One region of the Priestia sp. 179-F W1.4 NHS genome, then DNA from elsewhere that is predicted to be linked to it. Evidence: riboswitches for the same ligand, from Rfam matches in the RefSeq annotation. Region 1 holds a riboswitch; each other region holds the start of a gene.
What was found. A riboswitch is a leader RNA that binds a small molecule or an ion and turns the genes downstream of it on or off. The one in region 1 is predicted to bind S-adenosylmethionine.

Region 1 (4,252 bases):
TTTTACCTTGTCACCGTGTGATTGGTAAAAATGGAGCTTTAACAGGTTATGCAGGTTCCCAAACTCATATAAAAGAAAAACTATTAATGCTTGAAAGAAATGTAGCAAAAGGCGCTCTGGAGTTAAAATAACTATTCACCGTCTAATTTCCAGCCTTCTCCCTGCACAAAAACACCGTCAATTTGCTGAGGAGAAGGGAGGGAATTTAGTTCTTCATCTTTGGATAAATCGAATAGCTGATATTGCTGCTTACGATTCACCGCTTTGTTTTTATCCGTTTTTTGCTCTGCACTCATTTTTACTCCTCCTTATTCAAAAAGAATCCCCTATAATATATGTAGAAAAAGCAGAGAGTACTGTTACAATTGTGTTACAAATGCAGCCAAAAAGCGCTGTTTAATAAAAAAGGTTGAGACATAACAAAATCAATGTCATCTAAAGATGAACAACTCGTATACATAAACTGAACCGCTTGTGACACCGCAGTTGATTTCCGTGCAAGACTTCGCTTTCCGCGGGCGGCCGCTGAGCCTCCTCGTTGCTTGCGCTCCTGCGGGGTCTCACCTGATCCGCTTTTCCCGCAGGAGTCTTCACCTTGCCCTCCAATCAACTGCTAGAGGGAACGAAACAGATAAAACGATATGTACCATCACAAAAAAACGAACCACTAATCAACATGTTGATTAGTGGTTCGTTTTGCAGTGGGGCTAAAATACTTTTGTCCCAGCCTCTTGTTATTGAGCAGATTGCAGCAAAACTTTTTGAATGGATTCAAAAGACGAGGAATGGATAACTCCATGCTCTGTAATAATGGCCGTAATCAGTTCGCTTGGCGTCACATCAAAAGCTGGATTGTACACAGAGATTCCGTCTGGAGCAATTTGCGTATCTCCAATGTGCGTTACTTCTTTAGGTGAACGTTCTTCAATAGGGATGCTGCTTCCGTCTTGAATAGATAAATCAAATGTGGACTGCGGCGCTGCTACGTAAAATGGAATACCGAATGCTTTCGCTAAAAGAGCAAGTCCATACGTTCCAATTTTGTTAGCCGTATCGCCATTTGCTGCAATGCGGTCAGCACCTACAATGATCCCATTAATTCCTTTTGTTTTAATGGTATGAGCAGCCATATTATCTGTAATCAGCGTAACGTCTACTCCCGACTGCTGAAGTTCCCATGCTGTTAAGCGAGAACCTTGAAGAACGGGTCTTGTTTCACAAGCAAATACTTCAAGCGGAATATCGCGCTGCTTAGACAAGTGAAAAGGTGCTAATGCGGTTCCATAATAAGCTGTAGCAATTGAACCAGCATTACATATTGTCATGATTTTATCTTTCTTTTTAAATAAAGAAAGGGCATGATCTCCAATTCGGTAGCACGTTTCTTCATCTTCTACTTGAATTTGAATCGCTTCATGAACAACTTTTGTTTTAGCTTCATTAACGGACGAAGCGGATTCAGCGCTTTTCGCTACGCGGTCCAGTGCCCAAAATAAATTGACGGCAGTCGGGCGTGAACTAGCTAAATACTGTTGATCAAGAGCTAGCTTTTTGTTAAATTCCTTGACTGAATCCGTGTCATAGCTAAGGGCAGAAAGAGCAAGACCAAAAGCCGCCGTAATGCCAATTGCAGGGGCTCCGCGTACTTTCAAGGTAGTGATAGCATCCCATACGTCTTTAATGGTTTGCAGCTTAATATATTCAACTTTGCCAGGAAGCTGCTGCTGATCTAATAAAGTAATATATGATTCATTCCATTCCACTGAGCGCGGAAGTGATAGTGTATTTGTCATGCTGATACCGATCCTTTCATTGTGTACATTATTAGTTATCGAAGTAAATGTTCAAATTCATTTGGTGAAACGTCTTGTTGATGCAGAAGTAAATAGCGTCCAATTTTTAACGCAGTACGTTTAGCGTTAATTTTTCTTTCCTCTGAAGAAATTTCGTCTAAGTCTGCGACGTGAGCTAAGCCAATTGTACGTCGAATGATTTCACATCCTGCATATCCAACAGCATCTTGCCACGTTTGTGTTAAAATTTCATGTAATAAGCGCTCATCTTTAGCGAAAGGTTCAATGTTTTCAGAATGCCAAAGCGCAGTAAAGGTATCTTTAAATACGTTCCATGTGTTCGTAATGTGTGCAAATAACGGTTCGCGATCTGTTTTTCGAGAAAGAGCATTTAAAAATAAATTCGCAACAAATTGGCCTAAATCGAATCCAAACGGACCGTAAAAAGCAAACTCTGGATCAATCACTTTCGTTTCTTGACTGCTAGCAAATATGCTTCCTGTATGTAAATCACCGTGAATTAGCGTTTGGGCATTTGTTAAAAATTTATATTTTAATTTTGCTGCTTGTAGCTTTACATCTCCATCGTTCCACAATTCTTCTACATCAGGACGCAGCGCTTCTTCAAATTCATTTGTATCGATATCAAAAAAAGGATCTGTAAAAACTAAATCTTCCGTAATATTGCATAAGTCCGGATTGCTGTACTTGACGACTTCTTCTTTTTTATCCTGAGGCTTTAAGGCAAAATCCGACGTTTTGAACGCAATATGTCCTAGAAAAGAACCGATATGCTGTGAAAGCAGGGGATAACTTTCTCCTTGAATAAGTCCGGCGCGGGAAATCGTTAAATGAGACAGATCTTCCATGACCGTAACAGCAAGCGTTTCATCGTGGTAATACACAGCTGGTACGAGTTCAGGGGTAAATGCACCGAATTGCTTGAGCGCATTGCTTTCAATCGTGGCACGGTTCAAGGATAGAGGCCAGCTTTCGCCTACAACTTTTGCATAGGGAAGTGCTTGTTTGACGATAATGGATTTATTCGTTTGATCATTTATGATGTGAAAGACGAGATTTAAGTTGCCATCACCGATTTCACGGGCAGTCAGTGCTTCTGTGGCATCAAAGAGACCTAGCTTTTTCACAAGTTTGATTGCTGAAATTTCTGTTAAAGGCTGATACTTCTCTGTTTTTGTTGTTGACATTAGAATCCCTCCATAGTTTATTAAACTGATTTGTTTACTAAGTTAATAGGTTTAAGAATGTATGGAGGCTTTTATAATTTTAGAAAATATAAAAGCCTCTTTCGTTGGAAAGAGGCTTGATTGTAGTGTTCAAACCTCTTATCTGCCAGAAAGAATTACTTTCTGTTGGAATTAGCACCGTGCCTTTGTAAAAACATGTTTTACGGGTGTGATCCACCTTAGGATGGAATGACGGTCGGTTGCTGGGCTTCACAGGGCCAAATCCCTCAGCCAACTCTTGATAAGAGTACGATTACTTATTCAATTTTGATTTGTTTGAAAATTTTATGTTATCTGGTGAAAATCGTATCATGCAAAAAAACGGCTGTCAATACATAATTAATAAAATTCTGTGCGGCGATCTGTAAAGACAGGAATTTGTTTACGAATTTCTTTTACAAGTTCCAGGTTAACGTCGGCACTTAAAAGTTCTTCGCTATCGCCAGCTTCAGCGATTATTTCTCCCCACGGATCGATGACTAAGGAATGTCCGGCAAATGTGTTATTAGGATCTTGGCCTACACGATTACACGCGATTACATAGCATTGATTTTCGATTGCGCGGCTAATGAGCAGTGCTTTCCAATGGGCAAGTCTTGGAGCCGGCCACTGAGCAACAACAAATAAGACTTCTGCTCCGCTGCTAGTATGCACGCGAATCCATTCTGGAAAACGAATATCGTAACAAATAACTCCTGCGCATAAAGACTGTTCAAGTGTAAAAAGATTTTTTGCTGTTCCTGCTTCTAGATAGAGGTGCTCATCCATTAATTTAAATAAGTGCAGCTTACTGTATTGTGACACTTCACGACCTTTTCGGTCAAAAATATACATCGTATTTGTGACGCCTTGCTCTGTTTTTTTCGCGATCGAACCTGCCACAATATTTACTTCGTTCGTTTTAGCAAATTGAGAGATTAATTGCTTGGCCTGCTGTCCTTCATCATCGGCAATTTCGTCTAGCCGCGTCAAATCATAAGCTGTATCCCATAGCTCAGGAAGCACAAGGATGTCAGGGTTTTCTTTTAGAGCTTCCGTCATTTTTTGTTGAATATATTTTCGGTTTTTAGTTGGGTTTCCAAACGCAATATCAAGCTGCAAACACGTGATTTTTACACTCACTTTATCATCCGTCCTTTTTTTAGTAGTTGAAAAAAATGACTTTACAAGTTGAGTATTACAATATATTATTTGTGACTAGAATTTCAAGAA
Region 2 (4,252 bases), on a different contig from region 1:
GGGAAGAAGGCATTTCAATTTTAATCGCGAGCCACTTATTAAAAGAAGTGGAAGCATTATGTGACCGCGTTGGTATTATTCAAAACGGCGAGTTAAAAGCTGTTCAAGATCTATCTCCAAATCGTCAAGATCAAGGGATGTATGTAGAATTTGAAGTATCTGACGTGCAACAAGCAGCAGATCTTTTATCTCAAGAATTCCAAGTAACAATAAAATCCGATAGTATTGATGTAGTGATTATGAAAGAACAAATTCCAGCTGTGAATAGAAAATTAGTGGACAGCGATATTTTAGTCTACCGAATCACTCCTGTTTATGAGACGCTTGAAGATTCGTTTATGTCCGTTACGGAAGGAGAGCACCATGCTTAAGTTAATTCAAAATGAACATATGAAATGGTTTTACAAAAGAAGTACAAAAGTCACGTTTATTACAATCGGCATCTTAACTCTTTGTATGGCTCTTTTAATGAAGAAAGTAGCAAACAGCGCAGGAACGGAAGACAACATATTGAATTTCCTGTCATTTAGTGCAGGCATGCTGATCCTCGTTCAATTTTTCGCGCTTGCTGTTGGAGGATCAATGGTTGCAAAAGAGTTTGAAGCGGGTACCATTAAGCTTCTTTTAATTCGCCCTGCTAGACGTTCAACGATTTTAACGTCCAAGTACATAACGCTCGTTTTAATTAGCTTGTATTACTTGCTGAGCTATTTGCTTTTTTCGTTTGTATGGGGAGCATTGTTCTTTGGATTTGCCAGTCTAGAAGGAGATGCGCAGCTGCTTAAAAACATTACGCTTACGTATGACAGCGCGTATATGGAAACGTTTATGATGATGACGTTCGCATTCATGCTGTCGTCTTTATTTAGAAACAGCGCGCTTGCTTCCAGTCTAGCTATTGTCGTAAGTATCGGCGCGAAAGCTGTAACAGGACTGGTATCAGAGCTAGGTTTATGGTGGGGGAAATTTTTATTATTTGCCAACACGAACTTTGTGCAGTATATGGACGGAATGAAGCCGCTGTTTGACGGCATGACGATTCCATTTTCCATTTTCATCTTAGTTGCCCATTTTGTCTTCTTTATGGGCGTAGCTTGGGCAGCGTTTTTAAAACGAGACGTAGCTAATTGATGTGAGAATTTTCGCACTATATATTTTTCTAAAATAGCATTTGACAATTAAATAAAAAGAGATTACAGTAGTGAAAGACTATTTTTAAAACAACTATAAACTTCTTATCAAGAGAGACGGAGGGACTGGCCCTATGATGTCTCGGCAACTGGCTGTACGCAGTGCGGTGCCAAATCCAGCAGACGATGTTTCGTTTGGAAGATGAGAAGGGTAATCTTATGATACAAATAAGAGACCTCTTCTTATCAATAAGAAGAGGTCTTTTTTTATTACGTAAACAAGAGGTGTTAAGAATGGAACAACAAAAAGGAAACGGCTGGGCGCTGTTACCGCTGGGCGTCTTTTTAGTCCTGTTTGTCGGATCAGGAATTATAACGGGAGATTTTTATAAGCTTCCTGTATTAGTAGCCATTATTATTGCAGCCATTGTGGCGCTGGCTATGAATCGTAAAGATTCACTTAATGTAAAAGTGGAGCGTTTTGCTAAAGGAGCAGGGCATCCTGATATCATTATTATGGTACTTATTTTTATTTTAGCAGGTGCTTTTTCAGAAGTCGCTAAAGGCATGGGAGCTGTTGATTCAACGGTAAACTTAGCTCTGTCTGTGCTTCCGCAAAGCTTAGTGGTAGTCGGAATCTTTGTTATTGGCGCATTCATTTCAATTTCGATGGGAACGTCAATGGGAACGATCGCTGCGTTAGGGCCTATCGCTGTAGGAATCAGTGAGCAGGCGCATGTATCCATTACATTGGCAATTGCAGCTGTTGTTGGTGGTGCAATGTTTGGAGATAATTTATCCGTAATCTCTGATACGACCATTGCGGCAGTTCGTACGCAAAAAACAAATATGTCAGATAAATTAAAAGTAAACTTTTTTATTGTCCTTCCTGCAGCGATTGTTACAGTGATTTTATTACTTGTAATGACGCTAGGCAATACGTCATCAGTAGAAATTAAAGATTTTAGCTGGTTTAAAATCTTGCCTTATGTCGGCGTACTCGTTGCTGCCATATTTGGTGCAAACGTATTAAGCATTTTAACCGGAGGAATTGTATTAGCCGGCGTGATTGGATTAGCTGACGGAAGCTACACGCTTTCTTCTCTTGCTAAAACTGTGACAGAAGGTATTGGCGGAATGTCGGAATTAATTATTTTATCTCTTTTAATTGGCGGAATGGTTGAACTCATTCGCTATAACGGCGGTATTCAGTTCTTATTGAACCTATTAACACGACGCATTCAAACAAAAAAAGGCGGAGAATTCAGTATCGCCGGATTAGTAAGTTTAACCAATTTAGCCACGGCTAATAACACGATTTCAATTATTACAGCAGGTCCGTTAGCGAAAGAAATCTCTGATAAGTATTCAATTGATAATCGTAAATCAGCCAGTCTGCTCGACTTGTTTTCATGCAGCGTTCAAGGGCTTATCCCTTACGGTGCACAAATGCTTCTCGCAGCAGGATTTGCTAAAGTTTCACCGGTTGAGATTATTCCATTTACATTCTATCCAATGTTAACAGCGGTTTGCGGGATCATTGCGATTGTAATTGGCTTTCCTCGTTTAAATAAAAAATCAAAATCATCTAAAGAAGCTGCGTAATATCAAACCCTTAAAAAGAACATTCTTTTTAAGGGTTTTTTACTGTTTGAAAAAATCAGTCGGCTTTTTTTCATCTAGCTCCTTCCAAAGTGTCTCATTTTGTTTAAGTGCATAAGCCGCTCCTCCGATTTCAATTCCGCATAATAAAATGAATAATAAAATACCCATGATATGACCTCCTTATATAAGTGAATAAAAACATGATTGTAACGGGTTTAGCTTATTGCTGTTTCACTTTATAATGAGAATAAAGTATGAAACGCGTTTCAGCGCAAGAGAAAAAGGTGAAAACATGACAAATATCCGAGATATCGCAAAAAAAGCTGGTGTATCTGTTTCGACCGTGTCACGGGTTTTAAATCATCATCCATATGTAAAAGAAGAAAAGCGCCGTCTGGTAGAAGAAGTAATTCAAGAACTTAATTACGAACAAAACATTAATGCCGTTCACTTATCAAAAGGGAAAACAAATATGATTGCCGTCGTCTTGCCTTTTATTAATCATCCTTATTTCAGTCTGCTTTTAGAAGGAGTTGCCTCTCAAGCGTTAGAAAAGCAGTATCAGCTTGTTATTTGTCAGACGAACTATGATGTAAAAAAAGAAGAAGAAGCGCTTCATATGCTAAAAACAAAGCAGGTTGATGGAGTGATTATTTGTTCTAGAGCAAGCAGCTGGAGCACGATTGAATATTATCAGCAGTACGGGCCGATAGCCGTGTGCGAAAACGTACAAAATCGTTCTATTCGCTCCGTATACGTTGATCATTATGCAGCTTTTAAGAAAGCGCTCATGTATTTAAAAGAAAAAGGATACACGGATATTGGCTACTGTATTGGAAGAATGACGGGTACAAATAGTCAACAGAGGCAGCAAGCATACAAAGAATATGTAGAAAGAATAAATGAGCCTTATCATCCGGAATGGGTGTTTCAAGGCTGTTTGAACGTGACAGATGGTGAAAAAGTGGTGAAAAAATTGGTGCAGATGAAAAATCGGCCTCAGGCGCTTTTAGTAACAAACGATCAAGTCGCTATTGGTATAAAAGCTCAGTGCGAACAAGCGGGTATATCAGTTCCAGGCGATTTAGCTATTATTGGTTTTGATAATCATCCGCTTTCTTCTTATTTACAAATCACAACGATCGAACTTCCTCTCAAAGAAATGGGCGAAACGCTTTTTAAACTAGTCAGGAGCAAGGATCCTCAAAAAATTGAGCTTCCTTTTCGGTTTATTGAGCGTAAAAGCGTATAAATTCTTGATGATCTCACCGCGTGTTTTTATCGGATAAAATGAGTAAAAGCGGACATCATACGAGTAAAGAAAGAAGAAAAGGATGATGATCGTGGAGAAAAAAGAATATCAAGTAGGAGATCAAGTATTTGTTATTTACCGAAATCCTCATACGGCAAACGTTGCCAATATTAATCAAGCTGAAATTGTTGAACATCCTGAAAATAAAGGTGAAAAAGCGCTGTTTCTGCATGAGTCTTATCATTTGTTAGCTGAAGATGATGCC
Region 3 (4,252 bases), on a different contig from region 1:
CGTTAGATCAAGAAAAAATGCTTGTGCAAAACGGGAAGAAAATTGCGCTCTTGCTTTTGGGATTAGCTGCACAAAAGTATGGCAAAGAATTAGAAAAAGAACAAGAAATTCTCGTTAATATTTCTGATATGATTAGTAACGTATATGCAATGGAATCCACTGTTTTACGTACTGAAAAAGCCATTTCCAAAACAGGAGTAGATCAAAACAGCTTAAAATTAAAATACACGCAAGTATTCTGCCAAGAAGCATTTAATCGAATCGAAGCAGATGCAAAAGAAACGTTAATTGGCGTTGAACAAGGTGATACGCTTAGAGTCATGCTTTCGTCTCTTCGCAAATTAACTCGCTATACACCAATCAATGTAATTAGCGTAAAGCGCGAGGTTGCAAAAACGCTTCTAGAAGTAGAGAAGTTCACAGTTTAAGGAAAAAGGAGCTCGTTTTGCGAGCTCCTTTTTGTTTAAGAAGCCTCTATCTAGGTAAATGATAAAGGATGTGTTAAAATACGAAAAAAGCTTAAAATAAAGGGTGGTTGACGAAATGTCATTATTTTTTTATTCATATCCAAAGTGCGGTACGTGCCGAAAAGCAAAGAAGTGGCTCGATGATAACGGAGTAGCATATGAAGAAATTCATATTGTAGAAAATCCGCCAACAAAAGAGCAGCTGCAAGCTTACTATCAGAACAGCGGCCTAGAATTAAAAAAATTCTTTAATACAAGCGGTAAAAAATATCGCGAGTTAGGTCTTAAAGATAAAGTAAGCAGTGCGAGTGAAGACGAACTTCTGTCTATTCTTGCGTCAGATGGCATGTTAATTAAGCGTCCGCTGCTAACAGATGGACAAAAAGTAACGCTTGGTTTCAAAGAAGAGCAGTTTGAGGACGTGTGGAAGTAAGTTTTCAAATAGAAAATTTTTACCTTTTACGTTACACTGTTAATAGGAAGTTATTTTAGGTTGTAGAAAGTGTTCTCCACGTTGAAGGCGCTTTTTATATAAACAAATTACGATACATATTTTGGAGGGATTAAGATGAGTACACCAAAAGATTTGCGTTATTCTGAAGAGCATGAATGGGTAAAAACAGAAGGAGACGTTGTCCGCGTAGGTATTACACATTTCGCTCAAGCTGAGCTTGGAGACATCGTATTCGTTGAACTGCCAGAAGTAGGAGCAACAGTAGAAGCTGACGAGCCGTTTGGTAGCGTTGAATCAGTAAAAACAGTTTCTGAGCTTTACGCACCAATTAGCGGTGAAGTTGTAGCAGTAAACGACAACTTAGGCGATAGTCCTGAACTTGTTAATGAATCTCCATACGAAGAAGCATGGATGATTACAATCAAACCATCTGATGCTTCTCAAGTAGACAAGCTGATGACAGCAGAGCAATACGAAGAAATGACAAACGAAGGATAATATTCCTCCATAAATTGTCTTTATGAAAAGTTTTTGACTGGACACTCTATTAGTAAACAAGCTAAAGGAGTGTCTTTTTATGTTTGAAAAACAAAAAATGGACGTTACAGATCGCGTTACAGCTAAATTTCATGACGGCGGTATGAAATTATACGTTGATAAGCAGCCAATTGGTGAAGTTAGCTACGGAACAAGCGGCAATGAATACCGCTTTGAAGAAGGATATTCGCAAGAAAATAATAAGTTCTATCAATACGCGGACGTACAAAAACAAGGTGAAACGCAAAAATATACAGACTGCGATGAAGAAGCAGGATGGTGCTAAACAGTGGCAACTGCCGCTGTTTTTCTTGTTTTATAGAGATAATATGGCCTAAACTGCCTTTTAAAAGAGTTCTTTCTTGCAAATTTCTTTTAAAAAACAGGTGAACTGTGATACATTAACGAATATTGTATAGCATAAAGAAATGATGTTACTATACAACTGACGATTATGGGTGATGAAAATGGGGCTAATTGAAATTGAAAAAGTAATTATTGTCGAAGGAAAGTCAGATAAAAAGCGTATTCAAGATATCATTCGAGAACCAATTGAAATTATTTGTACAAACGGTACGATTAGTTTATCAAAGCTGGATGAAATTATTGACTGTACGTTTAACAAAGAGGTATACATACTCGTTGACTCTGATGATTCAGGGAATAAGCTGAGAAAACAATTTAAACGAGAGCTTCCGGAAGCAGAGCATCTATATATTGATAAAATGTACCGAGAAGTTGCTGCCGCCCCTAGACATCACATAGCAACAGTATTGCTGAGTGCCAATATCGATGTTAATGCAGAATTTTTAACATAAAAGGAATGAGCAACATGCAAGAATGGAGCGAAAAACAGCTGGATGATCAGTTAAAAGAAGGAGAAAGAGCCTTTATCTTTTTCCATACGCCTTTTTGCGGGACATGTCAGCTGGCAAAAAAAATGTTAACCGTGGCAGAAGCGATGCTGCCGGATGTAACCATCGGAATGAGCAATTTAAATTATATGCCTTCAAAAGCAGAATTATTTTCTATTGAAAGCGTACCTTGTTTGATTGAAGTGGAAAATGGTGAAATGGTAAAAAAACTCTACGCGTTTCATTCCATCGAGCACGTACTCGAGGAGCTTCGATAATCAAACGTTTGTTTAAAATGAAGAAGTGGAAAGAGAGCGAACCGTTGGGGCTGTTGAAATCTTGGGATATTATCCCAAGAACAAAATCTGTTGACAGCCTATCTGACACATGCTAAAATCACACTCATGAATGTTCATAAATGAATGAATATTTCCCAAAAACAAAATAATTGTTGCGAACTCTTATCAAGAGAGGTGGAGGGACTGAGCCCTGTGAAACCCGGCAACCGTCAGACTAACTGAAATGGTGCCAATTCCTGCAAAGCTATGCGCTTTGAAAGATGAGAGAAAGGATTAAATATCGAGCCTTTCTGTCATGCGCAGAGAGGCTTTTTTAATGGGGAAAATTGTTTTACGGCTTTTTCATCCTATAGGGCAACCTAACATAATTAAGTTTTTATTAAAGAAGGTGAAGAAATATGATTACATTAACAGACGTTACAAAAATTTATCAGGCCAAAAGCGGTCAAGTAACAGCTGTTGATAATGTGAATCTAACCGTTAACCAAGGTGAAATTTACGGAATTATTGGTTATAGCGGAGCGGGGAAAAGTTCTTTGATTCGCTTGCTAAACGGATTAGAAACACCAACGACAGGAACGGTCGAAGTAGCAGGTAATGATATTGGAAAAATTAAAGGCGGAAAACTCAGAAAAGCTAGACAAGAAATTAGTATGGTATTTCAGCACTTTAATATCTTGTGGTCGCGTACGGTACGAGAAAATATTGCCTTTCCGTTAGAAATAGCAGGGATTTCAAAAGAAAAAAGAATGAAACGAGTGGACGAACTTATTAAGCTAGTCGGGCTTGAAGGGCGTGAAGATGCTTATCCATCACAGCTTAGCGGCGGACAAAAGCAGCGTGTTGGGATTGCTCGAGCGCTAGCGAACAATCCAAAAGTATTGCTTTGTGATGAAGCAACATCAGCGCTTGATCCTCAAACGACAGATTCTATTTTAGATCTGTTAGTAGATATTAATGAGAAGCTAGGGTTAACCATTGTATTGATTACTCATGAAATGCACGTCATTCGTAAAATTTGTCATCGAGTAGCCGTTATGGAAAATGGGGCAGTAGTAGAAGAAGGACAAGTGCTAGAAGTATTCAGAAAACCTAAGCAGCCGATTACAAAACGATTCGTTCAACAGATTTCTGAACCAGAGGAAACGTTTGAAACGATTGAACAAGTAAAAGAGCTGTATCCAAGCGGGCAAATTATTCAGCTGACGTTTGTTGGCGGAAAAGCAGAGCAACCGCTCATTACAACGATTTTAAAACAGTTTGATGTAACGATTAATATTTTGCAAGGAAAGATTTCTCATACACAAACAGGTTCATACGGGACGTTGTTCGTTCATTTAGACGGAGAATTAATAGAAGTTGAAAAAGTCATTGCATACATTCATGAGCAGCAGGTAGAAGTGGAGGTAATGACAAATGCTTGAGAAACTATTTCCAAACGTTATTTTAGATGATTTTATTCAAGCGACAAATGAAACACTATATATGACGGCTATTTCAGTTGTAGCCACATTTGTTCTAGGTATTTTATTGGGCTTGCTTTTATTTTTAACGTCCAAAGGACAGCTTTGGCAAAACAAACCTTTATATGCCATTGTGTCGGCGGTTGTAAATATCTTTCGTTCCATTCCATTCATTATT

Region 2: it holds a riboswitch for S-adenosylmethionine, as region 1 does, so the genes downstream of both, ACH0CI_RS17250 (Na+/H+ antiporter NhaC family protein) here and mtnK (S-methyl-5-thioribose kinase) in region 1, are expected to answer to the same signal.
Region 3: it holds a riboswitch for S-adenosylmethionine, as region 1 does, so the genes downstream of both, ACH0CI_RS20065 (methionine ABC transporter ATP-binding protein) here and mtnK (S-methyl-5-thioribose kinase) in region 1, are expected to answer to the same signal.

The regions. Positions count from the first base shown of each region.
Region 1 is NZ_JBIQFF010000002.1:504,735-508,986, reverse strand. Features, by position in the region: gene ACH0CI_RS13105 (methylated-DNA--[protein]-cysteine S-methyltransferase) at 1-131, shown strand, start outside; gene ACH0CI_RS13100 (hypothetical protein) at 132-296, opposite strand; gene ACH0CI_RS13095 (hypothetical protein) at 371-610, opposite strand; gene mtnA (S-methyl-5-thioribose-1-phosphate isomerase) at 735-1,793, opposite strand; gene mtnK (S-methyl-5-thioribose kinase) at 1,829-3,001, opposite strand; SAM riboswitch class I at 3,137-3,288, opposite strand; gene ACH0CI_RS13080 (carbon-nitrogen family hydrolase) at 3,380-4,162, opposite strand.
Region 2 is NZ_JBIQFF010000003.1:396,701-400,952, forward strand. Features, by position in the region: gene ACH0CI_RS17240 (ABC transporter ATP-binding protein) at 1-371, shown strand, start outside; gene ACH0CI_RS17245 (ABC transporter permease) at 364-1,131, shown strand; SAM riboswitch class I at 1,233-1,339, shown strand; gene ACH0CI_RS17250 (Na+/H+ antiporter NhaC family protein) at 1,425-2,735, shown strand; gene ACH0CI_RS17255 (hypothetical protein) at 2,775-2,903, opposite strand; gene ACH0CI_RS17260 (LacI family DNA-binding transcriptional regulator) at 3,028-3,987, shown strand; gene ACH0CI_RS17265 (transcriptional regulator SplA domain-containing protein) at 4,073-4,252, shown strand, end outside.
Region 3 is NZ_JBIQFF010000004.1:301,557-305,808, forward strand. Features, by position in the region: gene ACH0CI_RS20035 (acyl-CoA dehydrogenase family protein) at 1-428, shown strand, start outside; gene ACH0CI_RS20040 (arsenate reductase family protein) at 544-900, shown strand; gene gcvH (glycine cleavage system protein GcvH) at 1,036-1,419, shown strand; gene ACH0CI_RS20050 (YusG family protein) at 1,499-1,744, shown strand; gene ACH0CI_RS20055 (toprim domain-containing protein) at 1,926-2,276, shown strand; gene ACH0CI_RS20060 (thioredoxin family protein) at 2,291-2,590, shown strand; SAM riboswitch class I at 2,771-2,878, shown strand; gene ACH0CI_RS20065 (methionine ABC transporter ATP-binding protein) at 3,010-4,035, shown strand; gene ACH0CI_RS20070 (methionine ABC transporter permease) at 4,028-4,252, shown strand, end outside.